Regions from separate parts of the Streptomyces sp. JH002 genome, predicted to be linked through region 1. Evidence: riboswitches for the same ligand, from Rfam matches in the RefSeq annotation. Region 1 holds a riboswitch; each other region holds the start of a gene.
What was found. Region 1 has a riboswitch for S-adenosylmethionine ahead of thrC (threonine synthase). Riboswitches for the same ligand answer to the same signal wherever they lie in the genome.

Region 1 (10,216 bases):
GATCGGGGTGCTGGCGATCATCACCGGCCGCCCGGCCGAGGTGGCGGTACGGCTCGGGGGCTTCGCCGGGCACCCGGAGCTGGCGGGGCTGACCGTGCTGGGCGCCTACGGCGCGGAGCGGTGGGACGCGGCGAGCGGCGCACTGCACAGGCCGCCGCCGCACCCGGGCATCGCGGCCGCCCGTACCGAACTGGCCGCGCTGGTGGAGCGGGCCGGGCCCGGCGTTCTCCTGGAGGACAAGGGCAACGCGCTGGCGGTGCACACCCGCACGGCACCCGACGCGGCCGGGGTGTTCGCCGCGCTGCGCGAACCGCTGACCGAACTGGCGGCCCGGCTCGGCCTGGCGCTGGAGCCGGGGCGGTTCGTACTGGAGGTCCGGCCGCCCGGCATGGACAAGGGCGCGGCGCTGACCGCCCTGGCGCGCGAGAAGGGCGCCTCCGCGGTGCTGTACGGGGGCGACGATCTCGGAGACCTGGCGGCGTTCGACGCGGTGGCGAAGCTGCGCGAGGACGGCGTTCCGGGGGTCCGGGTGTGCAGCGGCAGCACGGAGGTGGCCGAACTGGCGGCGGTCACGGACCTGACGGTGGACGGCCCGGGCGGGGTCGCCGCGCTGCTGTCCGCCCTCGCGCGGTCGATCGGCTGACGCCGGGTCAGCCGCGGGGTGGGGCTGGCCCCACCCCCGGTCGGGGGGCTCTCCGGCTCGTGGTTGTCAGTGACGCTCGGTAGCTTATAGTGCACTGGCCTTCACAGAACGGAGTCGGGAGATGGGTGCGGTGCGCGACGGGGAGAGCGGCGGCGGCAGGAGGAACGGCGGGGCGGCGCGGCGTACGGCGTGGACCAGGGCGGGGCTCGCCGCCACCGGCCTGGGGGCGATCGCCGCGGTGGCCCTGCTGGCTCCGGGCGGCGGCGCGGCGGTGGCCGGCGCCGCCGAGTCCGGCGGTGCGGGACACGGGGACCGGGTCGCGCGCCAGTTGCAGCGGGACACGCAGGCCGTGGTGACGGCCGGGGCCACCGGGGTCACGGCGGAGAGGGTGGACGCGGACGGCCGGCGGAGCACCGCGCGGGCCGGGGTCGATGACCTGGAGCGGCGGGGCGAGGTGCCCGAGGACGCGTACTACCGGATCGGCTCCGACACCAAGACCTTCACCGCGGTGGTGGCGCTCCAACTGGTGGAGGAGGGCCGGCTGGCGCTGGAGGACACCGTGGAGGAGCTTTTGCCCGGCGTGGTCACCGGCAACGGCAACGACGGCGGCCGGATCACCGTCACCAACCTGCTGCGGCACACCAGCGGTCTCCCCAACTACACGGACATCCTCTTCCTGTCCGACCTGGACGCGTTCACGCCCGAGAACTACCGCGAGACCCGGTTCAGCACCTCGGACAACGCGGAGAAGGTGGCGCTGGCGATGACGGAGGCCCCCGGCTGGCTGCCGGACGCCGCGGACCCGCAGGGCGAGACCCGGTGGGCGTACTCCAACACCAACTACATCCTGGCCGGGATGATCATCGAGAAGGTGACCGGACACCCGTGGGAGCACGAGGTGCACGAACGGATCATCGAGCCGCTGGGCCTGGCGCACACCCTCACCCCGGGGACGTCCGCGTATGTCCCGCGGCCCACGGCCACCGGGTACATGCAGTTCCCGGGCCGCCAGGAGCTGACCGACACCTCGCTCATGGCCGACGCCGGCGCGGACGGCGCGATCATCAGCACCACACGGGACATGAACACGTTCCTGCGGGGCCTGCTGGGCGGCGAACTCCTGGAGCCGGCGACGCTGGAGCTGATGAAGGAGACCGTGCCCGCCGAGGACTTCGCGCCGGGCGGCGGGTACGGCCTGGGCATCGCGTGGCGCCCGGTGGAGGGCGCCTCACCGCAGCGCTGCGCGGACGGCGGCCTGTGGTTCCACGGGGGTACGTCGTTCGGCACGGTCTCGGAGACCGGGGTGAGCGCCGACGGCCGGTACTCGGCGGCGGCCGCCGCGTACACCCTGTGGCTGGACGACCAGGACAAGGCCCAGGAACAGTTCCGGGCGGGCATCGGCCTGGTGGACCGGGCGGTGTGCGGGGGCCGTTGACCCGGCCGGGGGCGGCGGGCGCGAACGCCCGCCGCCCGGACCGCCGGTGCACGGTCCGTCCGCTCGCTCAGCTGCCGCGCAGGGCCTCGACCTGGGCGAGGAACCAGTCGCGGGGGGTCAGCGCGGTCGCGGCCTCGGCGAGCCGCCCGGCCCGCGCCCGGCGTTCGTCCGCGGGCATCGTCAGGGCCCGGTGCAGCGCCTCGGCCGTGCCGGCGATGTCGTAGGGGTTGACGAGCAGGGCGTCGTCCCCGAGTTCGGCGGCGGCGCCGGCCTCGCGGGACAGGACCAGGGCGCAGCCCTGTTCGGAGATCAGCGGGATCTCCTTGGCGACCAGGTTCATGCCGTCGCGGATCGGGTTGACCAGCGCCACGTCCGCCATCCGGTAGGCGGCCAGCGAGCGGGCGAAGTCGTCCTTCACGTGCAGCACCACGGGCGTCCAGTCGTCCCGGGCGAACTCGGCGTTGATGCCCTCGGCGACCCGGGACACCTCGGCGGTGTACGCGCGGTAGATCTCCAGGTCCTGCCGGGAGGGGTACGCGAAGGCGACGTGCACCACCCGCCCCTGCCACTGCGGATGTTCGGTGAGCAGCCGGCGGTAGGCCAGCAGCCCGCGGACGATGTTCTTGGAGAGTTCGGTGCGGTCGACGCGCACGATGGTCCTGCGGTCGCCGACCTGGGCGCGCAGCGCGGCCAGCCGTTCGTCCGCGTCGGGGCGGTGGGCGCGCTCGCGCAGGAAGTCGCCGTCCGCGCCCAGGCCGTGGACACCGAGCCGGGTGGTGCGGCCGTCGAGGGTGACGGTGAACGCGTCCGTCCCGGCCGTGCCCTCGGGCACCTCCCGTACCCGGGCGCCGAGCAGGTCGGCGCAGCAGTCGGCGAAGGCCCGCGCCCAGCGCCGGGTCAGGAACGCGGCGCGGTCCGCGCCGAGGATGCCCCGCAGCACCTGGCGGGCGACGGCGTCGGGCAGCACCCGGTAGAGGTCCGGGGGAGCCCAGGGGGTGTGCGAGAAGTGTCCGATCCGCAGATCGGGGCGGCGCTCGCGCAGCAGGGCGGGGACGAGGGCCAGGTGGTAGTCCTGGACCAGCACCTCCGCACCCCGGGCGGCCTCGGCGGCCAGCGCGTCCGCGAAGGCGGCGTTGTAGCTCTCGTAGCCGGCCCACTGGCTCTCGAAGGCGCTGTCGTACACCGGCTCCAGCGGCGTCTGGTACAGCAGGTGATGGACGAACCACAGCACGGAGTTGGCGATGCCGTTGTACGCGGCGTCGAAGATGTCCGGGGGGATGTCCAGCATCCGTACGGACTGGCCTCCGGTGTCGGCCGTCTCCAGGGTGCCGGTGCCCGCGCGGGCGGCGGCCTCGCGGTCGCCGGGGCCCAGCGCCGCGCACACCCAGGTGCCGGCCGCCGAGCCCAGGGCGGAAAGGCCGGAGACCATCCCGCCGCCGCCGCGCCGGGCGGTGAGCGTGCCGTCGTCCGCGAGCGTGTAGCTGACGGGGCCGCGATTGGACGCGACCAGGACCGGAGGAGCCTCGGAGACCTCTGCAACGCCCATGTCCCGACCCTAGCCACCCGTGGCCGGGTACAAACGTGCGTCCGGTCACCCTGGCGTGTCCCGTCCCCGCCTCCCGGGTGCCGCACCCCGGTGAGGGGGTGCGGCACGGGCCGGGGCCGGCCGGAAAGCTCGGGCTACGCCGCCTGGCGGGCGGCGTACTCGGGGATGGTGGACATCGGGGGGCGTTCCTCGGTGTGGATGGTGTGGGTCAGCGGTGAGAAGCCGCCCTCCGCCAGCCGTTCGAACTGCATCATGCCCTGCTGCACGGGAACGGGTCCGTTGCCCGGCAGCCGGCTCTGCGCGGTGCGCATGATCGCGGCCGCCATCCGGCCCAGGGCCTGGCCGTCCTGGTGACGGTGCTTGCGCACCCCGACATCCACCTGGCCGACCGCGTCCAGTCCGGCCAGGTGCAGGGTGTCGACGAGCAGGCCGAGTTCGACGCCGTACCCGACGGGGAAGGGCAGTTGCTCCAGCAGGGAGCGCCGCGCCGCGTACTCGCCGCCCAGCGGCTGGACGACACCGGCCAGTTGCGGCCAGTGCAGGTTGAGCAGCGGGCGGGCCACCAGCTCGGTGACCCGGCCGCCCTGGTGGGCGCCGGAGGGGGCGTCGCCCAGCGGGCGGTCGTACATGGCCTTGACCAGGTGCACATCGGGCTCGGTGAGCAGTGGCCCGAGGATGCCGGAGACGAAGCAGGAGTCGAACTCCCGCAGGTCGGCGTCGACATAACAGATGATCTCGCCGCTGGTGGCCATGAGGGAGCGCCACAGCACCTCCCCCTTGCCGGGGACGGTGGGCATTCTGGGCAGGATCTCGTCGCGGTGGACGACCTTGGCGCCCGCCGCGGCGGCGACCTCTCCGGTGCGGTCGGTGGATCCGGAGTCCACCACCATCAGCTCGTCGATCAGGGGCACGGTTTCCATCAGGTCGCGGCGCAGCGCTTCCACGATGGTGCCGACGGTCGCTTCCTCGTTCAGCGCGGGAAGCACGACACTGACGCTGCCCGCCGGGCCGGCCGCGGCTTTCGCGTCCAGCAACCGTCGCAGCGAGCGGTCAGCGGCAGTCCAGGACCGGCGGCTCAGCCACTCCTCAGCCTCTTCCAGCACGAATGTCGCTCCTGTTCGCTTCGACCATATAAGTCGGGTAGGTCAGGTAAGTCTTGTCTGTGGGATCTGTCAGCAATGGGCGGTTATGGCCCTCATCGGTGGTGCCCAGTTCGGGCGGGAATATGTCTGTCTCCTGTTCGTCTCGCGGATCGGACGGCACGAGCCATTGTCCGGGGCGTCCGTTACAGTCTCGGGCAGTGCAGGTGTCCTCCGCATATCGGAGACGCTGCGCGGTCAACTGAATACAGCTCATCCAGAGGGGCAGAGGGAACGGCCCGTTGAAGCCCCGGCAACCCTTCCGCCGGTCTCGTGACGATGCGAGGCTCCCGGTGGGGAAGGTGCCAATTCCGTCCTGTGGCGAAATCCGTCACGGGGAAGATGAGGAGAAGGGCCTCGTACCCATGCCTGTGCTCACCTCGCACACCTCCACCACGCCCCCCGGCGGCTCCGCCGTCGATCTCGGGCCCGCCGTCGCGCTCTCCTGTCGGGAGTGCGGGGAGCGTTTCCCTCTCAGCCCGATCTTCGCCTGCGAGGCATGTTTCGGTCCTCTCGAAATCGCGTACGATCTGCCCACCGGTGACCCCGAAGCGCTACGGGCCGCCATCGAGGCCGGACCGCACAGCATCTGGCGCTACGCCCCGCTGCTGCCGGTGCCGGCCGATGTCGCCTCCAAGCCCAATCTGAACCCCGGCGACACCCCCCTGGTCAAGGCCGACCGGCTGGCCGCCGCGCTGGGTCACGGCGGCGAGCTGTACGTGAAGGACGACTCGGGCAATCCCACCCACTCCTTCAAGGACCGGGTGGTCGCCAACGCCGTGGAGGCGGCCCGCGCCTTCGGCTTCACCACGCTGTCCTGCTCCTCCACCGGCAACCTGGCGGGCGCGGTCGGCGCCGCGGCGGCCAGGGCCGGATTCCGCTCCTGCGTGTTCATCCCGCACGACCTCGAGCAGGGCAAGATCGTGATGGCCGCCGTCTACGGCGGCGAGCTGGTGGGCATCGAGGGCACCTACGACGACGTGAACCGTTTCTGCAGCGAGCTGATCGGCGACCCCGCCGGTGAGGGCTGGGGATTCGTCAACGTCAATCTGCGCCCCTACTACGGCGAGGGCTCCAAGACCCTGGCCTTCGAGATCGCCGAACAGCTGGGCTGGCGCATCCCCGACCAGCTGGTGATCCCGATCGCCTCCGGATCCCAGCTCACCAAGATCGACAAGGGGCTCAAGGAGCTGATCGCGACCGGTCTGGTCGAGGACCGGCCCTACAAGATCTTCGGTGCCCAGGCCGAGGGCTGCTCGCCGGTCTCCCAGGCGTTCAAGGCTGGGCACGACGTGGTGCGGCCGGTGAAGCCGGACACCATCGCCAAGTCCCTGGCGATCGGCAATCCGGCCGACGGCCCCTACGTCCTGGACATCGCCCGCCGCACCGGTGGCGCGGTCGAGGACGTGAACGACGCGCAGATCGTGGACGCCATCAAGCTGCTCGCCCGCACCGAGGGCATTTTCGCCGAAACGGCGGGCGGGGTGACGGTGGGCGTCACCCGCAAGCTGATCGAGACCGGGCAGCTGGACCCGGAACTGACGACGGTCGTACTGAATACCGGCGACGGCCTGAAGACCCTGGACGCGGTGGCGGCGACCACCGGTCCCACCGCCATCATCCGTCCGAATCTGGACGCTTTCCGAGAGGCCGGCCTCGCATGAGTGTGACTGTCCGAATCCCGACCATCCTGCGCACCTACACCGGCGGACGTTCCGAGGTGACCGCCGACGGCGGAACGCTGCGCGACGTCCTCGCCGACCTGGAGAAGAACCACCAGGGAATCGCCGCCCGGGTGCTCGACGACCAGGGCAAGCTGCGCCGTTTCGTGAATGTCTACGTCAATGACGACGACGTGCGCTTCGCCGAGGGCCTGGACACCCCGACCCCGGACGGAGCGGGCGTCTCCATCATCCCGGCGGTGGCCGGGGGCTGCTGACGACCGGTCGGCCCGGCCTGGCCCCGCACGGTCAGGTCTACACTTGATCACATCTTCAACAGCCGCCCCGAAGCTGTCCGCTTCGGGGCGGTTGGGCGTTTCCGGGGCGATAGAGTGAGTCCCGCGCGGGGCCGGCCCGTCCGATGCCGACCGCATATGAATTCACGACACTTCTCGGCGGAAACGCGCGGCAATTCACTGCACCAATTGCCGGATCTGCGCAATAAGGCGCGCGAGAAACATTCATCTTTCCTCTGTTTTGCGCAATTTGCCCGTTTGGGCGCTCCAATAATTCTCCGCTCAATGGCCTGTTGCACAGGGCGTCCGTCCAGATACATTCAGCGGCGGTCGACGCGTTCCGGTCTGACCCGGGCCCGCGAAGTGCGGTTCCGTGAAAGGGCCAGCAACATGGGGAGTTTGGAATGGCTCAGGGCACCGTCAAGTGGTTCAACGCGGAGAAGGGATACGGCTTCATCGCGGTAGACGGTGGTGCGGACGTGTTCGTCCACTACAGCGCGATTCAGATGGACGGATACCGCACCCTGGAAGAGGGGCAGCGGGTCGAGTTCGAGATCTCGCAGGGACAGAAGGGTCCTCAGGCCGACATGGTCCGGGTGACCGCCTGAACCGCCGACCGTACTACCACCGCAGCCGGCGAACCGGGGCCCGCATCCAGCGCACACCAGCGCGGGGATGCGGGCCCCGGCGCGTGCGCCCCCCATCTCACCTGCGACAACGTGAGGGGGGCTGGTGTCTGCCCGTCACCCCTCGACGACGCCCTGCGGGCGAACCGCTTGCACTCTCGGGGTGAGAGTGCTAATCATGGCGTTAGCACTCTGAGGGTGAGAGTGACAGCAGAGACCGGTTCGGTGAGGTCGTGAGCCAGGCGGGGCAAGGAACCGCAGGGCGTACGGCCGTCCGTCGCGGGCGCCGGCGCGGTCCTGGAGCATCCACCCCTGTATATGGGAGGACCCCTTCACATGGCCAAGATCATCGCGTTCAACGAGGAGGCGCGGCGCGGCCTTGAGCGCGGGATGAACCAGCTCGCCGACGCCGTCAAGGTCACGCTCGGTCCCAAGGGCCGCAACGTCGTTCTGGAGAAGAAGTGGGGCGCCCCCACCATCACCAACGACGGTGTCTCGATCGCCAAGGAGATCGAGCTGGAGGACTCCTACGAGAAGATCGGCGCCGAGCTGGTCAAGGAGGTCGCCAAGAAGACCGACGACGTCGCGGGTGACGGTACGACCACCGCCACCGTGCTGGCTCAGGCCCTGGTCCGCGAAGGGCTGCGCAACGTCGCCGCCGGCGCCAACCCGATGGCCCTGAAGCGGGGCATCGAGGCCGCCGTCGAGAAGGTCTCCGAGGCGCTGCTCGGCCAGGCCAAGGAGGTCGAGACCAAGGAGCAGATCGCCTCCACCGCCTCCATCTCCGCCGGCGACACCCAGATCGGTGAGCTGATCGCCGAGGCCATGGACAAGGTCGGCAAGGAAGGCGTCATCACCGTCGAGGAGTCGCAGACCTTCGGGCTCGAGCTTGAGCTCACCGAGGGCATGCGCTTCGACAAGGGCTACATCTCCGCCTACTTCGCCACCGACATGGAGCGGATGGAGGCCGAGCTCGAGGACCCCTACATCCTCATCGTCAACTCGAAGATCGGCAACGTGAAGGACCTCCTTCCGCTGCTGGAGAAGGTCATGCAGGCCGGCAAGCCGCTGCTGATCATCGCCGAGGACGTCGAGGGCGAGGCCCTGTCCACGCTGGTCGTCAACAAGATCCGTGGCACCTTCAAGTCCGTCGCCGTCAAGGCGCCCGGCTTCGGTGACCGCCGCAAGGCCATGCTGACCGACATCGCCATCCTCACCGGTGGCCAGGTCATCTCCGAGGAGGTCGGCCTCAAGCTGGAGACCGCGGGCCTCGACCTGCTGGGCCGTGCGCGCAAGGTCGTCATCACCAAGGACGAGACCACCATCGTCGACGGTGCCGGTGACAGCGACCAGGTCCAGGGCCGCGTCAACCAGATCCGTGCCGAGATCGAGAACTCCGACTCGGACTACGACCGCGAGAAGCTCCAGGAGCGCCTCGCGAAGCTGGCCGGCGGCGTGGCCGTCATCAAGGCCGGTGCCGCCACCGAGGTGGAGCTGAAGGAGCGCAAGCACCGCATCGAGGACGCGGTGCGCAACGCGAAGGCCGCCGTCGAGGAGGGCATCGTCGCCGGCGGTGGCGTGGCCCTGCTCCAGGCCGCCTCCGCGCTGGACAAGCTGGACCTGGAGGGTGACGAGGCGACCGGTGCCGCCGCCGTCAAGCTCGCCCTGGAGGCCCCGCTGAAGCAGATCGCGGTCAACGCCGGCCTTGAGGGCGGCGTCGTGGTCGAGAAGGTCCGCAACCTGCCGCAGGGTCACGGCCTGAACGCCGCGACCGGCGAGTACGTCGACCTGCTGGCCGCCGGGATCCCCGACCCCACCAAGGTCACCCGTTCCGCGCTGCAGAACGCCGCCTCCATCGCGGCGCTGTTCCTCACCACCGAGGCCGTCATCGCGGACAAGCCGGAGAAGTCGGCGGCTCCGGCCGGCGACCCGACCGGTGGCATGGGCGGCATGGACTTCTGAGTCCTGCCCGGGCCGACCGGCCCAGCCTGCCGTAGCGACGAGGGCGGCACCGGGGACCACCAGGTCCCGGGTGCCGCCCTCGGGCGTCAGCTCCCGGCCGACGCCGCCGTCAGGGCCGCCCGCAGGTGGCCGTGGGACTCCGTCAGCAGCCGCCCGGCCGTGGGCGCGTCCACCTTGCCGAGGATGGTGAGGATGGCGTTCTTCACCTCGCCGTCGGTCGCCCGCAGCGCCGACTCGATCACCGGGTCCGGGGCCCCGGTGGCCAGGTGCACGATGCGGCGCGAGCGGGCCCGCAGCTTCTCGTTGGAGGCGCGGACGTCCACCATCAGATTGCCGTAGGTCTTGCCGAGCCGGATCATGCTGATGGTCGAGATCATGTTCAGCACCAGCTTCTGTGCCGTGCCCGCCTTCAGCCGGGTCGATCCCGAGATCAGCTCGGGGCCCACCACGACCTCGATGCCGTGTTCGGCGGCCGCCGCCAGCGGCGACCGGGCGTTGCACGACAGGCCGATGGTCAGCGCCCCCTGGGCCCGCGCGTACTCCACGGCGCCCACCGCGTACGGGGTGCGGCCGGACGCCGAGATGCCGACCACCACGTCGTCGGCCGTGACACCGCGCCGCCGCAGGTCCTCGGCGGCCAGCGCCTTGCTGTCCTCGGCGCCCTCCACCGCCGTCACCATCGCGCTCGGGCCGCCGGCGATCATCCCGACCACCTGCGAGGGATCGGTGTTGAACGTCGGCGGACACTCACTGGCGTCCAGTACCCCGAGCCGGCCGGCGGTTCCGGCGCCCAGGTACATCAGCCGCCCGCCGCGCGCCAGCCGTTCGGCCGCGGCGTCGATGGCGGCGGAGATCTTCGGCAGTTCGGCGGCGACGGCGCCGGGCACCCCGGCGTCCTCGCGGTTCAT
Region 2 (10,216 bases), 370 kb from region 1:
GCTGGCTTCCACGGCGCGCGGCTGGCCACCGACGCGCAGGACAGCCCGCATCTGCTCGCCGGCAGTGTGCGGGCCGAGCTGTACTTCGGCCACGCCGACCAGGACACGAGCAACCCGCCCGAGCAGATCGACCGCCTGGAGGAGGCCCTCACCTCGGCGGGGGTAGGGCACCGGTCCGAGGTCTACGCCGGCGCCCGGCACGGCTTCACCCAGGCCGACACCGCCGCGTACAGCGCCGAGGCCGACGCACGCCACTGGCGGGCCCTGCTCGATCTCCTGGGCCGCACCCTCACCCCCTGAACCGGGGGAGCGGCGCTACGAACGCCGGCGGGGCCGCCCGCGCCGCGCCCCGCCCTTGCCGCCGGAGGAGGACGGGGACGGGGACGGGGACGGGGAGGCGGACGCCCGCCGTTCGGCCCGCGCCTTCGCCTTCGCCTTGGCCTTCACCTTCGGCGCCGGCTCGGCCTGCTGCCGCCCGCGCGAACTGTTCACGGTCCGCCCCCGGACGATCCCGATGAACTCCTCGACCAGCTCACCCGGCTCCCCGTCCGCCCGCCAGGCGAGCCCCACCCGCGAGGCGGGCGCGTCCGTGACCGGCCGGTAGGTGAGGTCCTTGCGGTGGTACAGCCGGGCCAGCGACTGCGGTACGACCAGCACGCCCACCCCGGCCGCGACCAGCTCGATCGCGTCCTCCGTGGTGGCGGGCCGCTCCATCGCGGGCCGCCCCGGCAGCCGCTCCCACTCCAGGGTGTCGTCCAGCGGGTGGAACACCACGTCATCGGCGAGGTCCGCGACCGTCACCTCGTCGGCCGCCACCACCACGTGGTCCTTCGGGACGACGACCACGGTGGTCTCGGTGTAGAGGGGGATCACATCCAGCCCCTCGCGGTCCTGCGACATCCGCAGCAGCGCCGCGTCGGCCCGGCCCTCCCGCAGGGCACCGGGGGCCGTGGCCGCCGCCGTCGCGTCGAGCACGAGCGGGACGCCGGGCAGCCGCTCGTTCCAGATCCGCACCCACTTGCCGGGCGTCACACCCGGTACGTAAGCGAGCCGGAACGTAGGGGCAGCGTCCGTGTCCGAGTCCGTCACAACATCAGGCTATCCGGTCATGGTCGGAGGTATCGCGCGCGCTCGCTACGCTTGGGCCCATGAGCTCGAACCGGACCGACCAGACGATGAAGCCCGCCACGGCGGCGAAGAAGCTGGGTGTGTACCTCCCCGCCACCCCCGCCGAGTTCCAGGAGGGCGTCGTCACCCGCAGCGAACTGAACGCGCTGCAGGCCGATCCGCCCCAGTGGCTCCAGACCCTGCGCGCCGAGGGGCCCCACCCGCGGCCCGTGGTGGCCGCCAAGCTGGGCATCTCCATCGCGGGCCTGGCCCGTGGCGGGGTGACCGACCCCCTGACCACGGCGCAGATCGAGGCGCTGAAGACCGACCTCCCCGACTGGCTCCAGCAGGAACGCGCCACCCAGGCCGACGTCCGCAAGGAAGCCGTCCGCGTCAAGGAGAAGCAGGAGCAGCAGGAGAAGCAGGAGCGGGAACAGCAGGACAAGCGCGACAAGCCCACCCGCCCCTCCCGCACCAACGCGCCGCGCCGCCGTTCCTGACCGGACGGCCCACCGCCGTCAGCCGACCGGCTCGGCCCCGGCCTCCCGCAGCACCGCGAGGACCTGGGCCGCGGCCCGGTCCGCTCCGGCCAGCAGGGGGGACGGCGTTCCCGGGGTGGCGCCGATCGCCGAACCCGGCTGCACCGCCTCCGCCGGTATCCCCAGCACCACGACACGCTCGTCCGCGACCCCGGCCGCGTCCAGCAGGTGGAAGCCGTCCGGGGTCACGTCCAGGGTGCCGCTGGTGGGTGGTGGGCCGTGGTCGCTGGGCCAGTGATGCAGCCGCGCCCGGCCCGCGCGCAGCAGCCCCGCCAGCAGCGGGTCGTCGGTGTCCGTCACGATCCCCTTCGACATGCGGGTCTCCACGAACGCCCGGGCCCGCACCGGCGCGTCGCGCCGCACCGCCGACCGGCCGGTGAAGGCGCCGTCCTCGTGGGTCACCGTGGTGTTCTCGCCCAGCAGGTCGAGGACGCCCGCGTCGATCAGGGCCAGCACCTGCGCCGTACGGTGCGGCGGCGGCCCCGACGCCAGGGCGAGGCCGAGCGCGGTGAACCAGCCGTCGATGTCCCGCGCCACGCTGCGGCCGTCCAGGGCGCCGCGGGTCACCAGGCGCCGCACCGGGCCGCGTACCGCCGCCATGGCCCGGTTGACGGTGTTGCGCGGGTGGGTGAGCGGGGCGTGCATCGCGTCGAGTTCGTCCTCGACGTGCTCGCGCACCCACCGCCGCCACGTCCCCGGATCCACCGGTCCCGCGCCGCGCGGCCGGTCAAGACGCGTCACCGACAGCGCCCAGCGCTCGTCGGCGACCGCCCCCGCCACCACCGCGTCCACCGCGGCGTCGTCCGGCGCCGCCCGCAGCGCGGCGAGCAGCTCCGCCTCCGCCGCCCCGGTCACCAGCGCCCGGGGCCGGTGCGCGAGCAGCGTGGACAGATGCGCCCAGGCGAACTCCCGCGCCAGCTGCGGCCACACGTCGCGGCGGAAGTCCTGCCCCGGTACGGCGGCGATCCGCTCGAACCACTCCCGGGTGGCCAGCCGGGGCTCGTACCGGGGCGGGAAGCCCCGCGGGTACGCCGCCTTCGACCGGTAGGGCAGCCCGCGCCGCGAACCCGCCACCAGGTGCGGCTCACGCCCGCCGGGCACATAGCGCAGCCGGGCGGGGCGCGCCGGGTCCCCGGCGGGTTCGAAGTGGCCGCCGCGTCCTTCGGTCAGCAGCGCGACCACATCGAAGAAGTTGGCGCCGAGCCCGGTCACCAGCACGCTTTCGCCGGCCGAGACCCGGTCCCAGTCACGTTCGGCGGGCATGCCGGGCTCGATGTACACCAGGCCGTCGCGCTCCGCCGCGGCCACCAGTGCGCGCTCCCGCGCCGAGCGTCTGGCCTGCACCATGCCCTGGGCGAGGATCACGAACCGGCCGGTCAGCGTCCCCCCGTCGGCCAGCAGTACCGTACGGGCACCGTCCGCGTCCCCGGTCCGCTCCAGCCCGGTGGCGGTGCCGAGCACCCGGGTCACCCGCACCCGTCCGGTCGCCTCCGCCCGCGCCAGCTGCTCGCGGTAGTACACGCCCTGGATGCGCCGGCTCGGATAGGACCACGGCCGCAGGGCCGCCGCCTCGGCCGCGACCCACGCGGGCCGGTCCGGCAGCGCGGTGCTCTCCCGCGCCCAGGTGAGCAGATCGGGGCCCGGCGTCACCGGGCCCGTCATCGGCGTGGACGCGTCCGGGTAGATGGTGGTGTGCGCGCTGTAGGTGTTGTTCAGCAGCAGCGGCGACTGGTCCGTGCGCCAAGTGGCACCCGCGCCTACCTCCACGCGGTCCAGCACCGCCACCCGTACCGGCGGCGCGCCGTCCGGGTGCCGGGCGGCCAGCCGTTCCACGACGGAGACCGCGCGCGGCCCGCCGCCGACCACGACCACGTCGTAGGCCCTCACGCGGCCTCCAGCGCGGAGGGCCGTACCTGGACGCCGTTCTCGCCGTGCGTCACCCGTACGTCGAGTCCGTACACCCGGCTCAGCACGTCGGCGTCGAACGCCCGCGCGGGCGGCCCGTCGGCGACGATCCGGCCGCCGTCCAGCAGCACCGCCTGGTCGCAGAAGTGCGCCGCGTGGTTGAGGTCGTGAATGGCGATCAGCGCCGTGACCCCCTCCTCCCGGGTCACCGAGCGGACGATCTGCAGCGTCTCGATCTGGTACCGCAGGTCGAGCGCGGAGGTGGGCTCGTCCAGCAGCAGTACCCGGGGCTGCTGGGCCAGGGCGCGCGCGATGAGCACCCGCTGCGCCTGCCCGCCGGAGAGCTGGGACATCGGGCGGTCGCCCAGCTCCGCCAGGCCGAGCCGTTCGATCGCGGCGTCCACGATCTCCCGGTCCGCGCGGGTGGGGCGCAGCCCGATGTGCGGGGTGCGGCCCAGCAGCACGGCCTCCCGTACGGTCTGCTCGAACGGGGTCGCCCCCGACTGCGGTACGTACGCGACGACCCGGGCGTGCTCGCGGCGCGGGGCGGTCAGCAGGTCCCGGCCGCCGAAGGAGACGCTGCCGCCGGCCGGGGTCAGCACCCGGGCGATGATCTTGGTGAGGGTGGATTTGCCGGAGCCGTTCGGGCCGAGCAGGGCGCAGAACGCGCCCTCCGCCACCCGCAGGTCGACGCCCTGCAGGACCGGGTTGCGCCGGTAGGCGAACCGGACCGCGCCGATGTCGAGACTCACTGGGCGGCCCTCCGGGTGAGGATGAGGTTGATGAAGATCGGGGCGCCGATGAACGCGACGACGATGCCGACGGGGATGACCGACGGGGCCAGCACCGTACGCCCCACCGTGTCCGCGATCACCAGCAGCAGACCGCCGGTCAGGAACGAGAACGGCAGCAGGTAGCGGTGGTCGGCGCCGATGGCCAGGCGGGCGATGTGCGGTCCGACCAGGCCGACGAAGCCGATCACGCCGCAGAAGGAGACCACGACGGCGGCCAGGACGACGGAGACGACGATGAGGCCGACCCGTACGGCGGTGACGTTCACCCCCAGGCTCTTGGCGGCGTCGTCACCGGCGAAGGCGATGGCGTTGAGGTCGCGGCTGAACCACAGCAGCAGCGGCAGCGCGGCCAGGGTGCACGCCCCCACGACGACGACATCGCCCCAGCCGGCGTTGTTCACCGAGCCGAAGGTCCAGCGCACGATGGCCTGGAGGGTGTTCTCGTCCGCCACGAACTGGAGGGCGGCGGTCATCGCCTCGAACAGCTGGGTGAGCGCGATGCCGAGCAGCAGCAGGGTGGCGGTGGACATCGCCTTGGCCGAGGCCAGCCCCAGCACCACGGCGGACACGGCCAGCGCGGTGACCAGCGCGCTGCCGATGACCAGCCACGACCCCGAGCCGGCCGAGCCGCCGGTGAGCAGGATGGCCAGCGCGGCACCGAAGGCGGCGGCCGGCGAGACACCGAGCGTGAACGGGGAGACCAGCGGGTTGCGCAGCAGGCCCTGCATCACCACGCCCGCCAGGGAGAGCGCGGCGCCGGCCACGAAGGCGAGCAGCACCCGGGGCAGCCGCAGGTTGACGATGATCGAGTAGGTCTGGGCGAAGTCCCGCTCCAGCACGCCGCCGAGCACGGCGAGCCGGATCGCGCGCCACACGTCCAGGAGCCCGGCGCCGGCCGTTCCGGCGGTGACGGACCAGGTGAGGACGAGGACGGTCAGCGCCGTACCGGCCCACAGGACGGCGGGGCGGCCCAGCCGGGCGCCCCGGGTGCGGCGCTTTTCGGGGGCGGGGCGCGGGCCGGGGGCGGTGCCGGGGCCCGCCGCGGTCGCCGCGTCCCTCGTGGTGATGCTCATCGCCGCTCAGCCCGCCTTCTGGATGTACGCGTCGTCGCCGGGGTAGTCCGCGCCCTGGAACTCGGTGGCCCAGCGCTCCAGGTACGTGCCCGGGTCGACGTCGGCGAACTCCTGCGGGTGCAGCCAGCTCGCCAGGTACAGCGCGCCGATGGCCTTGGACAGGCCGCTGGTGGCCCAGCCGTTGGTGACGAAGACCCGGTCCTCGGCGACGGCCGTGAGGTCCTGCCAGCCGGCCCGGCCGGTGAGTTCGGCGGCCAGGGTGTCGAAGCGCTCCTGGCCGGTGGGTTCGGCGGAGGGCCCGAACTCGTGGACCACGACCTGCGGGTCGCGCTCCAGGATCGAGGCGGGGTCCACGGTGGTCTCGGCCTGCTGGTCGCCGCCGGTGTCCAGGTCGCCGTAGATGTTCTCGCCGCCGGCGGCGACGATGATCTGGTCGAAGCCGGAGCCCGGGAGGCCGGTGAGGTAGGGCTGCTCGGTCTCCCAGTACACGCGGACCGGGTCGGTGCCGGCCACCCGCTCGCTGATCACGTCGAAGATCTCGTCGTAGAACCCGGAGACCCGCTGGGCTCCTTCGGTCTCGCCGAAGACCTCGCCCAGCAGTTCCACGGTCTCGTGGAAGACGTCGAAGTCCCAGGCGGTGGCGACCACGACGGGGATGCCGAAGGGCTCCAGCTGCCGGGCGGCCTCCTGCCAGGCGCCGTTGCGCGGGATGATGAGGACATCGGGGTCGAGTTCGGCGACCGACTCGTAGTTGATCTCCTGGAGGTCCTCGCTGACCACCTCGTCGTCGGATATGCCCAGGTAGGGCAGCCGGGCGGCGGAGACCCGGTCGTAGCCGACGACCCGGTCGCCGGCGCCGATGGCCTGGGCGAACTCGTTGCCGTAGCTGTTGAGGACGACGGCGCGCTCGGCGGGACCGTCGAGTTCGACGGTGCGTCCGGCGTCGTCGACGACCGTGAGCGTCCGGTCACCGCCGCCGTCACCGCTGCTGTCGTCCGTCTCCTTGACCACGGTGCCGCACGCGCCCAGGGACAGCACGACACCGGTGACGGCGGCGAGGGCGGCGGTGCGGGAAAGCCGTTGGCTCATGATGAGGGGTTCCGTTCTGCGGGTGGGTCAGCGGGTGGGGGTGGGCGCGGCGTCCGGCCAGTACGGGTCGCCGAGGCTGAGCATCAGCCGGTTCGCCCAGCCGAAGAACGCGGTGGCGGCGACCAGGTCGGTCAGCTCGGTGTCCGCCAGTCCTTCGGCGCGCAGCCGGTCCACGTGGGCGGTGGTGGCGCTGACCGGCGTGGTGGCCAGCGCGGCGGCGAACTCGATGACGGCGGCCCACCGCGCGTCCTGCCCGGCGGCGAGCGGAGCGGTGGCGGCCGGAAGCCAGTCGGCGTCCCGCTGGAGGGAGACGCCGAGCAGCCGGTCCACGTCCTCGGGCCGCTTCGACATCTGGGCGGACTTGCGGGCGTGCACGGAGGCGCAGTAGACGCAGTCGGTCACCTTGCTGGTCGCGGCGGCGGCCAGTTCGCGTTCGGCGCGGGGCAGCCCTTCGCGGGTGGCGAAGATCGCGGCGTCCAGGGAGGTGCGGGCGGCCAGCACCCGGGGCAGCCGGGCCAGCAGCCGGAAGTACTCGCCGTTGGTCTTGCCCCGGAAGGAGTCCTCCTGCTCGGGCGTGAGTTCGTCGGTGGGCACGGGGGGCACCCAGGCAGTCCAGGACAGCAGCTCGCGGGTGTACACGATGGGGCGCTCGCGTCCGTTGGACGCCACCCGCGCGGTGCTCTTGGTGCGGCCCCGCCCGGGCGTGGGGCGGCGCGGCGTGTCGGCCGGCTCGGGGTCCTGCCCCTGGAGCAGCCGCAGTCCCTGGATGGCGCGCGCCTGGAAGGCGGTGAACGCGGCGACCTGCGAGATGACGACGATGTCGTCGGGCGTCCAGCCGGCTTCGGTCAGCAGGTCGAGGTCCGCGCGGGTGGCCAGGGCGGGGGAGACGGAGATGAGGTCGACGTGGGCGGCGGCGGCGCGCAGCGCGGGGTCCTCGGGCAGTTCGTCGCCGAGCAACGCGGTGTCCGCCCCGAGCCGTACGTGGTCCCGGACGAGCGCGTCGACGCCGTGCCGGCGCGCGGCCAGGGCGGCCAGCCCCCGGCGTACCGGTACGCTCACCGCCGCCTCGCCGCCGAACAGCGCGTCCGAGGCTTCCTGGGCGCGCTGCGCGACCAGCGGTTTGGTAGCCCTGGCTGCCGCGATCCGCTCGTCGAGCCCGGCCAGTCGGGCGATGTCGTCGGGGGTGGTGCTCATGAGTTCCGCCTCGTGGTGCTCGGTCGCGTGGTCGGCCGAGGCACGGGCAAACATGTCGAAATCGTCGAGGACGAGAACGAGGTCTCACGAGGAGCACGCTTGCCGCATCACCGCAGCCCGGTCGTCGGTCCCGGGGGCACCCCGCCGTGCAGGAGGGTTGCCGGCCAGCGAGCCGGGACTTGGCGCTGGCGCTCTTGACCTGATCAGCAACCTAGCACCACCGACTCCGCGCGAAACACCCACTGTCCGCCATATGAGACCAAGGCGTCTCACGCGGAGGGGCAGCCCAGTTCTCGCAAGGGCACCCTGTCCGTCATGTGAGACACGCACACGGGTGCGCACGTGGGGACGGGCCCCGGATCGGCGACCCGGGGCCCGCGTGCTCAGGGGGAGATCAACAGGAGGAGCCGACCTTGAAGGAGGTCATCTTGTCGTTGAAGTGGGAGGCCACCGCCGCCTCGGACTTGCCCGGGCCGACGGAGAACATGCAGCCGGTGTACTTGTCGTGCTGGTAGACGGCGACCGTCTTGTCGGTGCGGTTCCAGTAGGAGGTCATCTTGTCGTTGAAGTCGTTGCCGACGTTGGACACGGAGCTCTTGGACTGCAGGAACTTGCCGGTGTAGCTGGAGTGCTCCCACACGCAGAAGTTCCCGGCAGAGCACTGACTGGAATCAGCCGCCGCCGGCACCGCCGCCAGCCCCGCGGTCGCCACCGCGAAGGTCAGCGCCGCCCCGATGCTCGCCAGACGTGAGGCAATCTTCCGGTTTTCCACCTGACATCCCCTATGCCTTGTGTGCCTGTCATCGCACGATGTGTGCGGAAGAATGCTAGGAGCGCCACGGTTGCCCGGACCAGAGCACCTACGACCGCACGACCATCGAACCGCTCCTCAACTCACGCTGGAATCAGTCGAGTTGCAAGGCCGGCGCCGGGACCGGATCCCCCTGAACGAGTGACCGGCCCGGCGCCGGGATGACGCCCGCGAGACACCCCGACCGAACGCCCCACACCTCACCCCCGCCCCGGTCACCACCACGCCCTCCCGAGCGCTGCCCCTTGCGCCGGACCCCCTCTACGCTGCCCACTGCCGGACGGTGCGCGCGGATGCCGAACACACCGAAGAACGCCGTCGTCGGCATCCGCAGAGAGCTTCGCCGGGACCGCGCGGAAGCCGAGATGCGAGCCGCCCTCGCCGTACTGTCCGGAGCGGATGACGACGAGCGGCAACCGACTGAACACGGCAGCCGCTCACGCTCTCTTCACACCAATGCGCGCAGTAGCTAGCCTGATCTGCAGAGTCACCGGTGATGTCTGGGGGGAAGATGTCCGGTTCGACGCATGCCTGGTTGCTCGCCGCAGTCGCTGATTTCGGCCGGGAATCGCAACGGAAACTGTCCGACGGTTTCGACCGCGAGGCCTCGATCCGGGGTCCTTTGGAGGGCCTGCTGCAGGCCGTGGGGGCCCACCATCAACAGAACGAGGTCACCTGGCACGACGAGCACCCCGTCCCGGAGTTGGGCGTACGACTCGACTACGTCATCCGTGCGGCAGGTGCACTCACCGGCTACATCGAACTGAAACGTCCCGGCCTCTCGATCGACCCGTCGACCTTCCGCGCACAGAACAAGAGACAGTGGGAGCGGCTGCGCGACCTCCCCAATCTGCTCTACACCAACGGCACCGACTGGCGCCTCTATCGGCACGGTCATCTGGTGACCGAGGCGAGGTTCAACGGGAGTCTGAGGGCGCTGGGCGACAAGCTGGCCCCGACGGACGCCGATGTCTTCGACGCACTCCTCAAGCAGTTCCTGCTGTGGCGACCCCTCAAGATCGCCAACGTTGCGCGGCTGGTCCAGCAGGTGGCGCCACTGTGCCGCCTGCTGCGCGGCTCGGTGCTCGAACAGCTCGCCGCCGAGGCGAGGTCGTCCGCCTCACCGGATGACTCCCGAGCACGGCCCTTCACCGGTCTCCGCAATGACTGGCGCCAGTTGCTTTTCCCGACGGCCGATGATGTGACATTCGCCGACGGGTACGCCCAGACGGTCACCTTCGCTCTGCTTCTGGCTCGCGCCGAGGGACTGCTTCAGGAGGACAGCACGCTCCACGAAGTCAGCCGCCGGCTGGACGCCGGACACGCGCTGATGGGCCGGGCGCTCGACCTGCTCACCGGACACGTCGGTGAACGCTTCGTCCTCAGCCTGGAGTTACTCAAGCGCACCGTGGCGCAGGTCGACTGGCCGGCGATCGAGTACGGCAACAAGGACGCCTATCTCCACCTGTATGAGCACTTCCTCGATGTCTACGACCCGGGCCTCCGACAGAAGAGCGGTTCCTATTACACGCCCCGCGAAGTCGTGACGGAGATGGTGCGTCTCACCGAGGACGTCCTGGTCAGCAGGCTCGATTACACCGAGGGCCTGGCCTCGGACAAGGTCCGGATCGTGGACCCGGCGATGGGCACGGGAACGTTCTTGCATGCCGCCATCGAGCGCGTCGCCGCGCGGGCCGAGGAACA
Region 3 (10,216 bases), 1.8 Mb from region 1:
GCGGATCATGTCGCATCCCGTACCGAACGCGTCACTCGGCCGTTTGCACCGTGAAGCGGGTTGGACCCTCCGCCAGTTCGCCCAGGCGGTCAACCGGCTCGGTACGGAACACGGCACGCCGCTGAGATACCGGGAGCCGTCCGTCCACCAATGGCTGGCGGGCGGCCTGCCGATGCCGCCCGTCCGCCCGCTGGTCCTCGAAGCGCTGGCGCGCAGACTGGGACGGCCGGTGGCGGCGGTGGAGGCCGGATTCCCGCCCATCCCTGGCGAGGCCGGCTCTCAGCCGAATACCGTGGAAGGGCTGATCGACCTCGGGAGGCAGGACATGGATCCGTCCCGCCGTGGAGTGCTCGGTGTGGGGCTCTTCTCCGTTGCCCTCGCCGTGCCGGACTGGCCCGATGTGGCCGGCCGGATGGAAGCCGCGCAGTCCGGCGAGGCGCGGCGCATCGGGATGACGGATGTCGACACGGTGATGGCGATGACGGAACGCCTCTCCGAACTCGATGACGATTTCGGCGGACGGCATGCCCGCCCCATGGCGGCGGCCTTTCTGGTCAACACGGTGGGCCCCTACCTGCGGGCGGACGCGGCGGAGGCGGTGCGCGCCAAGATGATGGCGGCGGCATCCTTCCTCTGCTACGTCACCGGCTGGATGGCGATGGACGAGGGCAGGAACGGGCTCGCGCAGCGCTACTACGTCAAGGGCCTGGAGTTGGCGGGCGCGGCCGGGGATCACTCCACCTACTGCCACATCCTGCGCGGCATGTCCGTCCACGCCGCCGATCTCGGGCACGGCGGTGCGGCGGTGCGGTTCGCGGATGCGGCGGCTGCGGCGGCGCCCGCCGCCGGGCCCCGCATGCGCGCGTTCCTCACGGGGCAGCAGGCCCACGCCCACGCGATGAACGGTGAAAAGGAGCAGGCGCTGCGTCTGCTGCGCGAGACCGAAGTCGCCATGGACAAGGCCACCAGCCAGGCGCCCACGTTCGGGGGCTACTCGCCCGCCACCGTGGCCCTGCACACCGCCGAGGTTCAGCACGAGTTGGGCGACACACCTGGAAGTATCCGTTCCCTCCAGACCCACTTCCACCTGCGGGACAGCAGCGACAGAAGGAGAAGCGGCCTTCGGTTCAACGCCAAACTCGCGGAGCGGCAACTGACGGTCGGCCACCTGGAAGCGGCCTGCTCTTCCTGGGGCCGCGTTCTTGATGACTACCCGCTTGTGCACTCCGGGAGGGTCGACGCGCACATCCGGGAGATGTACCGCCTCATCCAGCCCCATCTGAGGAACTCCCACGCCCGTTCCCTGCACGAGCGGGCCCGGACTGTCACCCCCTCGGTGCGGAACGCCTAACCCAAGGTCCCCTCCAGATCGGTGGCGAGCCGTCGGCGCATCGCGGTGGCGCGGGGGTCCGGATAGTCCTCCAGCAGCCCCAGTGCAGCGCGGCGGTGTTCCGCCGCCCGGTCGGGGGCCTCCGCAGCCATCGCTTCGGCCAACCGGTCCAGGGCCAGCGCTTCGTACCAGGTGTCGCCCAGTTCCCGGTGGACCGCCGCCGCCCGCCGGAAGAAGTCGGCGGCCTCCCTCTCCCGTCCCCACCGCAGGTACGTCTCCCCGGCCCCCGCCCAGGCCATCGCCTCCCGACTGCGGTCGCCCAGCCGCCGGTGCAGGCTCGCCGAGCGGTGGTAGGACGCCAGCGCCTCGTCCAGCTGTCCGCTCTCCCGCTGCGCGTCCCCGAGGCTGATCAGCCAATATCCCTCAAGGCCGTCATTGCGCAGATCGAGCGCCAGTTCCACGGCTTCCTGCGCGGTCGCCAGGGCTGCCGCCGCCTCACCGCGCTCGCAGTGGATCGCGCTCAGCTGGTTCAGCGCGTTGCCCACACTGCGCCGGGCACCGAGATCCCGGTGGATCTCCAGGGCCTGGCGGGCGTCGGCCTCCGCCTCCTCCAGCTTGCCCGCGTCGAAGCGGGTGCTCGACAGGTTCGACAGGGACATGGCCGCCCGGTGCCGCTCGCCGAGCTCCCCGAACACCGCGCCCGCCCGGGAGAAGAAATCCTCCGCGGCGGCCAGTCGCCGCCGGCGCAACTCGACGATGCCCAGCAGGTTCAGCGATGCCGCCTCCCCGCGCCGGTCGCCGGATTCCCGGCGGATCTCCAACGCCCGCTCGTGGCAGCGCCGGGACTCCGCCAGCAGGTTGATCCGGGCGTGTCCCATGCCCTGGTACTCCAGCAGTTCGGCCTCACCCGCCCGGTCGCCGAGCCTTCGCACGGCGACGAGCCCGATCTCCGCGATGGTCAGCCAGGCATGCACCGTCGCGGAGGGCGCCTTGGCCCCCCACAGCACCGCCGCGAGCCGCCCCGCGAAGGCGTCCTCACCGGCTGCCTCGGCGGCCCGGACGACCGGCAGAAAGTTCTCGTGCTCCCGCTCGGCCCAGTTGACGGCGGCGTCATAGTCGGGAAAGAGAGCCGGCGGAGTCGGCTCGGCCGGACCGGGCTTGAGCCAGCCCCTGGCCGCCTCGGCGGACCGCAGATACCAGTGGAGTACCTGGCGCAGCGCCTCGGCCCGGCTGTGCGGCGGCTCATCCTGCTGGGCCTGATTGGTGGCGTAGGCGCGCAGCAGGTCGTGGAACTCGTAGCGGTCGGGCGCGGTCTGTTCCAGCAGATGGGCGCTGACAAGGACATCCAGCAGTTGGCGCGTGCGCCGCACGCTGACCCCGGCCAGCGCCGCCACCGACTCGATGCCGAACTCACGGGCCGGGTGCAGACCGAGCAGCCGGAACAGCCGGGCGGCCTCAGCGGACAGCACGCGGTAGGACCAGGCGAAAACGGTGCGGACGGCCTCGGCCTCCTCCTCGTCGTCGGTGCTCAGCGCGTCCCACAGCGCCGACTCGTCCCGCAGGTCGGCGATCAGGTCATCCAGGCTCATGTGCGGATGACCGGCGGCTCGCTCGGCGGCGATCCGCAGGGCCAGAGGCAGCCGCGCGCACAGCCGGGCCAGTTCGGCGAGCTTCTCCGCGTCATCCGCCGGCCGGTACCCGGCGGTGACCGTGCGGAGCAGAGCGACCGCCTCGTGTTCGGGCAGCGTGCCCAGCGTGAGGCGGCGCGCTCCGTCCCGTATGGCGAGCCCGGACAGCCTGCCCCGGCTGGTGACGATGACCAGAGCCTGCCCGTGGCCCGGAAGCAGCGGCCGTACCTGAGCGACGGAGGCGGCGTTGTCGAGGACGATGAGCATCCGGCGGTCGGCCAGCCGTGACCGGAAGAGCGCCGACGCCGCCTCGGTGTCCTCCGGGACCCCGCTCGCCGGAACGCCCAGCGCGGCGAGGAACCGGCGCAGCGCCTCGTGGGCGGTGATCGGTTCCCCCGCGTCGTAGCCGCGCAGATTGATGTAGAGCTGGCCGTCGGGGAACCGTTCTCTGATGTGGTGCGCCCAGTGCAGGGCCAGCGAGGTCTTGCCGGCGCCGGCCGTTCCGGCGATGAGGCACACCGAAACCACGAGGGGAGCGCCGTCCTCGCCGGGCAGTACGGCGTTGAGCTCGGCGAGCTCGTGCACCCGGTTGACGAACCCGCGGACGTCGGCCAGCAGTTGCCGCGGCACGTCGTCCTCGTTCCGGGCCCGGCCTCCGCCGTGGTCGTGGAAGTGCACGCCGCCGCTGATCCGACCGGCCTGGACCGCGTCCCGGGTGGTTCCCGACAGTTCGGAATGCGTGCTGCCGGGAACCGTGCGGTTCTCCTCGTTCCCCTCTTCGTTGCGCATGGAGAACGCTTACCCCGATTCGGGATCCGCTGTCAGCCTCGGGCGTGGCGTCGCCGCCACTTCCCGCGCCAGGTAGGAGGAAACGTCCTCGCCGTCGGCGAAGAGCCTGCGGATGAGCCCTTCCCAGGGAGTGACCAGCCCGGGGTCGGTGAACCGGGTCGCGTACGTGAAGGTGCCGCCGGCGGTGTAGTGGATGAGATAGAGCGTTCCGTCACCCAGTACCACGATCTCGGGAAGCGGGCCGTCGTGCTCCAGGTCGCCCACCGTGTCGGCGTCGACCACCCGGGCCGGGGTACCGTACTCGGCCCCCAGGGAGAGCGAATGAAGCTCCCACCGCACGTAGGGCGTGAGGGGCTGTTCGACCACCCGGACCCGGTGGAAGACGTAGCCACGCTTCTGCCGCTCGCGCCGGGTCCTCGCCAGGCGCTCCCTGCGGTCCTCCAGCAGGCGCAGGGCGCCTTCCCAGTCCCCGCGGCGCAGGGCCTCGCGGCTGGGGCTGTCCTCTTCGAAGTGCTGGAGCCGTTCGAGTTTCCAGGAGGAGCCGTCGCGGATGTCCGCCGCCCGTCGCCGGAAGTCGCTCACATAGTCGTCGTCGTCGAGCCGTGTGCCCCGCGCCGGATCGAGGGCGGGGAGCTGGAGATCAAGCATCGGGGATGTCCGGCTTCGCCGCGCTGAGCATGTTGCCGGGGATGATCACCAGGCGTTCGTCCGGGCCGAGCCGGACGCCGGCCGGAAGCCGGGAGTCATAGGCGGCCGTCAGGTCCCGGCCGATGATCGCCACGTCCCCGTTGTCGAGCTGCCAGATGTCGGGGCACTTTTCCTCGTCCTCCGAATTGCCCAGTTCCTGGGCCGTCTTGCCTAACCGTCGTGCGAACGAGGCGGTGGGATCCGCCTCCCATGGGCGTGCCATGGTTCCTCCACTCATCGTGATGATCTGTGGTCGGTGTCACATCAATCCTAGGGGCGGTGGTCGGGCGCCAACAACGGATCGTGGGGGCGCATCGCGCCGTGCCGGGGCGCCTCCACGTGCGAGGTGTTCGGTGCGTGTTGTGGGGTGTGGATAAGAGGGGAGGGGTTCGGGCAGTGGATTGGGCTCTTGTTCCGGGTGGGTGGGGTGGGGTCGGATAGGGGGTGGGGGATTTCGTTCTTTGGAGGATGTATATGAGCACCGCTGTACTCGCGGATCTGTTGCCCGCCCCGACCCTCTCCCGGGCCCGGGTGCAGGATGTGGCACTGGTCGTGGGTGGCGCCGCGTTGACCGGGGTCGCCGCGCAGATAGCGCTGCCCGTTCCGGGGTCGCCCGTGCCGGTGACCGGCCAGACGTTCGCCGCCCTGCTCGTCGGTGTCTCGCTCGGCCCCGCCCGCGCCCTGCTGTCGATGCTGCTGTACGCGCTGGCCGGCATGGCCGGGATGCCGTGGTTCGCGGAGGCGTCCTCCGGGTTCGGGATGCCGTCCTTCGGCTACATCATCGGGATGACCGTCGCCGCCGCCGTCGTCGGTGAGCTGGCGCGGCGCGGTGGGGACCGTACGGTGCTGCGGACCGCCGGGACGATGGTGGCGGGCATGGCCGTCACGTACGCGATCGGCGTGCCCTACCTGGCGCTGGCCACCGGTATGTCGGCGGGCGAGGCCATGGCTGCCGGTCTGGTGCCGTTCCTCATCGGTGACGCCCTCAAGGCGGCCCTCGCGATGGGCGCGCTGCCCGCCGCCTGGCGCATCGCGGGTCGCCGGGGGCGCGCGTAACCGGGCCACCGCGCGCATGTCAGACTCATCCCCATGCGCGTCTATCTCGGCTCCGACCACGCCGGCTATGAACTGAAGAACCACCTCGTCGACTGGCTCACGGCGCACGGCCATGAGCCGGTCGACTGCGGTCCGCACGCGTACGACGCGCAGGACGACTACCCGCCGTTCTGCCTGCGTGCCGCCGAGGCGGTCGCCGCGGACCCCGACGCGCTCGGCGTCGTCATCGGCGGCAGCGGCAACGGTGAGGCGATCGCCGCCAACAAGGTCGCGGGCGTACGCTGCGCCCTCGCCTGGAGCGTGGAGACCGCGAAGCTGGGGCGGCAGCACAACAACGCCAACGTGGTGGGCATCGGCGCCCGCATGCACACCACCGACGAGGCCACCACCTTCGTCGAGGTCTTCCTCGCCACCCCGTACTCCGGCGAGGACCGGCACACCCGCCGCATCGACATGCTCAGCGCCTACGAGACGGACGGCACGCTGCCGCCGCTGCCCGCCGGCGCCTGATGCCCGAGGGCCACACCATTCACCGGCTGGCCGCCGACTACCGCGAGCGGTTCGGCGGCCGGGCGGTGCGGGTGGAGTCCCCGCAGGGGAAGTTCGCGGGCGGCGCCGCGCTGATCGACGGTGAGGTGCTGCGCGAGACCGAGGCCCACGGCAAGAACCTCTTCCTGGGCCTGGGCTGGCGCAAGTGGGTGCACATCCATCTGGGGCTGTACGGCAAGGTCGCCTTCGGGGACGGCCCGCCCCCGCCGCCCACCGGGCAGATCCGGCTGCGGCTGGCCACCGGCGAGGCGTACGCGGACCTGCGCGGCCCCACCACCTGCGCGCTGCTCAGCCAGGACGAGAAGGCGGCCGTGCAACGGCGCCTGGGCGCCGACCCGCTGCGTGCGGACGCCGAGCCCGACCTCGCCTGGCGGCGGATCTCCGCCAGCCGCACGACGATCGCCGAACTGCTGATGGATCAGCGGATCATCGCCGGTGTCGGCAACGTCTACCGGGCCGAGATCCTCTTCCGGCACGGGATCGACCCCTATCTGCCGGGCCTGGCTCTGGAGCGCGCGGAGTGGGACGCGATGTGGCAGGACCTCATCCCGCTCATGCGCGAGGGGGTGCGCAACAACCGCATCGACACGGTGCGGCCGGAGCACACCCCCCGGGCCATGGGCCGGGCGCCGCGCGTGGACGGCCACGGGGGAGAGGTGTACGTCTACCGGCGCGCCACGCTGCCCTGCCTGGTGTGCGGGACGCCGGTCCGGCGTGCCGAGATCGCGGCCCGCAACCTGTTCTGGTGCCCGGTGTGCCAGCCGGCCCGGGCCGCCGGGCGCGGTCAGCCCGCCGCCACCGGCTGACCCTCGGCGACCAGTTCGCGCACCGCGCGCACCACGCGCTCCACGTGTTCGGCGGGGGTGCCCACTCCGAAGCTGACCCGGATGGCCTTCAGCGGCCCGTCGCAGCCGGCCGCCCGCGCGCCGTCGCCCTCCGGGCCCAGCAGCGCACGGACCAGCGGGTGCGCGCAGAACAGCCCGTCGCGTACGCCGATCCCGTACCGCTCGGAGAGCGCCTTGGCGAACTCCTCGCTGGACCAGCCGTCCACGACGAAGGACAGCACGGCCACCCGGGGCGCGTCCGGGCCGAACAGCGCCAGCTGCCGCACCCCGGGAACGGTGGCCAGTCCGGAGCGCAGCACGGCCAGCAACTCCTCCTCGCGCGCCACCAGTTGCTCGAACCCGGCGTCGGTCAGCGCCCGGCAGGCCGCCGCGATGGCGAACGCGCCGATCACATTGGGCGAACCGGCCTCGTGCCGGGAGATGTTGTTGTTCCACACGACGTCGACCGCGCCGTCCCGCGCGGTGACGGTGTGACTGGCGCCGCCGCCGGCGAGGTACGGCGCGGCGTTGCTCAGCCAGTCGGCGCGTCCGGCCAGGACGCCGGAGCCGAACGGCGCGTACAGCTTGTGCCCGGAGAAGGCGACCCAGTCGATGCCGAGCGCGGTGATGTCGACGGGGCGGTGCGGGGCGAGCTGGGCGGCGTCCAGGACGGTGCGGGCGCCGGAGCGGCGGGCGACGGTGGCGAGTTCGGCGATCGGCCACAGTTCACCGGTGACGTTGGAGGCGCCGGTGACGCACAGCAGCTTGGGCCCGGGGGCGGCGTCGGCGAGCGCGTTGACCAGGGTGGCGACGGCCTGCCCCGGGGTGCGCGGCGCCGGGAGGTACGTCACGGGGTGGCCGTGGTGCGCCCAGGGCAGCAGCGCGGCGTGGTGTTCGGTCTCGTAGACGAACACCTGGGTGCCGGTGGGCAGGGCGCCGGCCAGCAGGTTCAGTGAGTCGGTGGTGGAGCGGGTGAAGATCAGCTGGTCGTCGGGGCGGCAGCCGAGGAACGCGGCCACTGTCGCCCGGCTCTCCTCGTACAGGTCGGTCGACAGCTGGGAGAGGTAGCCGGCGCCGCGGTGGACGCTGCCGTAGTACGGGGCGTACGCGGCGACCTCGTCCCACACCGCGCGCAGGGCGGGGGCGCTGGCGGCGTAGTCGAGGGCGGCGTAGCCGATGTCCCCGCCGTCCGCGAGCGGGGCACGGACCTCGTCGCCGAGGACGGGGAGGGGGCGCGGGAGGGAACAGCCGGCGGTGTTCGGGGCAGGGGCGATCGGCGCAGTGGGCATGACAAAGCTCCGGGAAAGGCTGAAGGCAGACAGAGGCAGGCTGGGTCGGGGGCGTGCGCCCTAACGCATTCGCGTGCTCATGGAAGAACTCCCTCAAGAACCGTGCTTGCCACAGACCTCGCTGCCTGCGGCCCGGTCATCACCCGGGGCACCCCGCCGACGGTTGGAGGGTTGCCGGACAGCGGGCCGGGGCCTTGATCGCTGTCACTCGTGACCTGATCGCAGACTATGTCATGCCGATCGGTGATGAACACCTTGTGTCCATATCGCGAGACCCACGGCACATGGCCGCCGCCTTGACAGCTCACCGAGGGTTGGCTGATATTTACCGCATGCCAGCCCTGCCGCTTTTGACGTCGCGCCGACACGTGGACCTGCTCCGCGTCACGTCGGCGTCCTGTGCGGGCTGCTGATTCCTCCCACCGCGCGGCGGTGAGCGCCGGCCGTCGGCCGCGCCCGTAACCGCCCCTCGCGCGCCGGGACTTCCTCGCGGGATGTGCACTGCGTTGCCGTGCCCTGTCCCGCTCCGCTCCGCACGGTCGTGCCGCGCGGCGCCGCTCTCCGCCCCTGGCTTCTTCCACTCACTTACCTGACGTTTCTGACGTTCCTCACCTTCCTCACCCCGGTCCGTCCTGCCGTGCGCCTCCGCGCGCCGCCGGCCGGGTGATTCGTCCTGAAAGGACCCTCCGCCGTGGCCACCTCGCCCACGCCCAGACGGCTCAGCCGCCGCATGTCCCGCTCCGCCCACGCCACCGCGCTGATCGCCGCGATCGCCGTCGCCCTCACCGCCTGCGGCACCGACGGCACCACCAACGGCGGTGGCCCGGGCGACGGTTCGGGCAGCGCCGGCGCCTCCGGCGACCCCGTGGCCGGCGGCACCCTGAAGTACGCCTTCGCCAACACCATCGACTGCGTCGACCCGCGCCAGCGCCCGCAGCTCACCTCCCGCAACGTCGGCCGTCAGCTCGGCGACCAGCTCACCGAACAGGACCCGCAGACCAAGGAGATCAAGCCCTGGCTCGCCACCTCCTGGGAGATCAGCGATGACGTGAGTGCCTTCACCTTCCACCTGCGCGAGGACGTCACCTTCTCCGACGGCGAGCCCTTCGACGCCGAGGCCGTCAAGGCCAACTTCGACGCCGTCGTCGACCTCGGCGCCCGCGCCCCCCAGGGCAGCAGCTTCATCGCCGGCTACCAGGGTTCGACCGTCCTCGACGAGTACACCGTGCGCGTCGACTTCGACGGCCCCAACGCCCAGTTCCTCCAGGCCACCGCCACCGCCTCGTTCGTCCAGCTCTCCCCGGCCTCCCTCGGCAACGACCCCGCCGACCTGTGCCTGGGCGACTTCGCCGCCTCCGGGCCGTTCACCCTCGGCTCCTTCACCCCGGAGAAGTCCGTCGAACTGCTCAAGCGCGAGGACTACGCCTGGGCCTCCCCGATCGCCGCCAACCAGGGCGCCGCCTACGTCGACAAGATCGTCCTGGAGGTCGTCCCCGAGGGCGGCGTCCGCTACGGCTCCATCACCAGCGACCAGATCGACCTCGCCGACGGCATCCCCTCCACCAACCAGGGCTACGGTCTGGTCACCGGCGCCTCCCCGGGCATCGCCATCCCCTACATCCCGCTCGCCTCCAGCCCCAAGCTCCAGGACCCGGACGTGCGGCGCGCGCTGAGCCTGGCCATCGACCGCCAGGCCATCGTCGACGCCATCTTCCAGGGCACCCAGCAGCCGGCCTCCGGCGTCGTCACCGCCGCCACCCCCGGCTACACCGACCAGTCCGAGGACATCCGGCACGACCCCGAGGCCGCCATCGCCCTGCTGGAGGGCACCGGTTACGACACCGTCGGCGACGACGGCATCCGCCGCGACGCCGACGGCGACAAGCTCTCCCTCACCATCACCTACCAGGCCGGCTCCCCGGACACCGAGGCACAGCACCAGCTCGTGCAGCAGGAGTGGAAGGAGATCGGCGTCGAACTCGTCCTCGACCCGGTCGCCACCCTCCCCGACGTGCCCATCGACGAGTTCCCCGGCGACCTCACCACCTGGAGCCAGGGCCGCGC

Region 2: linked by a shared signal. The riboswitch ahead of H7827_RS13965 (peroxidase-related enzyme) and the one ahead of thrC (threonine synthase) in region 1 are both predicted to bind S-adenosylmethionine.
Region 3: linked by a shared signal. The riboswitch ahead of H7827_RS20610 (aminotransferase class V-fold PLP-dependent enzyme) and the one ahead of thrC (threonine synthase) in region 1 are both predicted to bind S-adenosylmethionine.

The regions. Positions count from the first base shown of each region.
Region 1 is NZ_CP087989.1:2,708,416-2,718,631, reverse strand. It holds gene otsB (trehalose-phosphatase) at 1-643, shown strand, start outside; gene H7827_RS12200 (serine hydrolase domain-containing protein) at 765-2,078, shown strand; gene H7827_RS12195 (alpha,alpha-trehalose-phosphate synthase (UDP-forming)) at 2,146-3,624, opposite strand; gene H7827_RS12190 (glucosyl-3-phosphoglycerate synthase) at 3,759-4,727, opposite strand; SAM riboswitch class I at 4,974-5,112, shown strand; gene thrC (threonine synthase) at 5,129-6,427, shown strand; gene H7827_RS12180 (MoaD/ThiS family protein) at 6,424-6,702, shown strand; gene H7827_RS12175 (cold-shock protein) at 7,125-7,328, shown strand; gene groL (chaperonin GroEL) at 7,683-9,308, shown strand; gene murQ (N-acetylmuramic acid 6-phosphate etherase) at 9,395-10,216, opposite strand, start outside.
Region 2 is NZ_CP087989.1:3,079,018-3,089,233, reverse strand. It holds gene H7827_RS14000 (dienelactone hydrolase family protein) at 1-300, shown strand, start outside; gene H7827_RS13995 (LysR family transcriptional regulator substrate-binding protein) at 316-1,089, opposite strand; gene H7827_RS13990 (DUF5997 family protein) at 1,149-1,607, shown strand; gene H7827_RS13985 (FAD/NAD(P)-binding protein) at 1,626-3,533, opposite strand; gene H7827_RS13980 (ABC transporter ATP-binding protein) at 3,530-4,303, opposite strand; gene H7827_RS13975 (FecCD family ABC transporter permease) at 4,300-5,418, opposite strand; gene H7827_RS13970 (ABC transporter substrate-binding protein) at 5,425-6,507, opposite strand; gene H7827_RS13965 (peroxidase-related enzyme) at 6,535-7,755, opposite strand; SAM riboswitch class IV at 7,792-7,901, opposite strand; gene H7827_RS13960 (peptidase inhibitor family I36 protein) at 8,096-8,473, opposite strand; gene H7827_RS13955 (type ISP restriction/modification enzyme) at 9,024-10,216, shown strand, end outside.
Region 3 is NZ_CP087989.1:4,497,687-4,507,902, forward strand. It holds gene H7827_RS20575 (tetratricopeptide repeat protein) at 8-1,351, shown strand; gene H7827_RS20580 (ATP-binding protein) at 1,348-3,747, opposite strand; gene H7827_RS20585 (DUF6879 family protein) at 3,757-4,395, opposite strand; gene H7827_RS20590 (hypothetical protein) at 4,388-4,657, opposite strand; gene H7827_RS20595 (biotin transporter BioY) at 4,909-5,490, shown strand; gene H7827_RS20600 (ribose-5-phosphate isomerase) at 5,524-6,000, shown strand; gene H7827_RS20605 (Fpg/Nei family DNA glycosylase) at 6,000-6,845, shown strand; gene H7827_RS20610 (aminotransferase class V-fold PLP-dependent enzyme) at 6,824-8,152, opposite strand; SAM riboswitch class IV at 8,250-8,368, opposite strand; gene H7827_RS20615 (putative leader peptide) at 8,485-8,565, shown strand; gene H7827_RS20620 (ABC transporter substrate-binding protein) at 8,844-10,216, shown strand, end outside.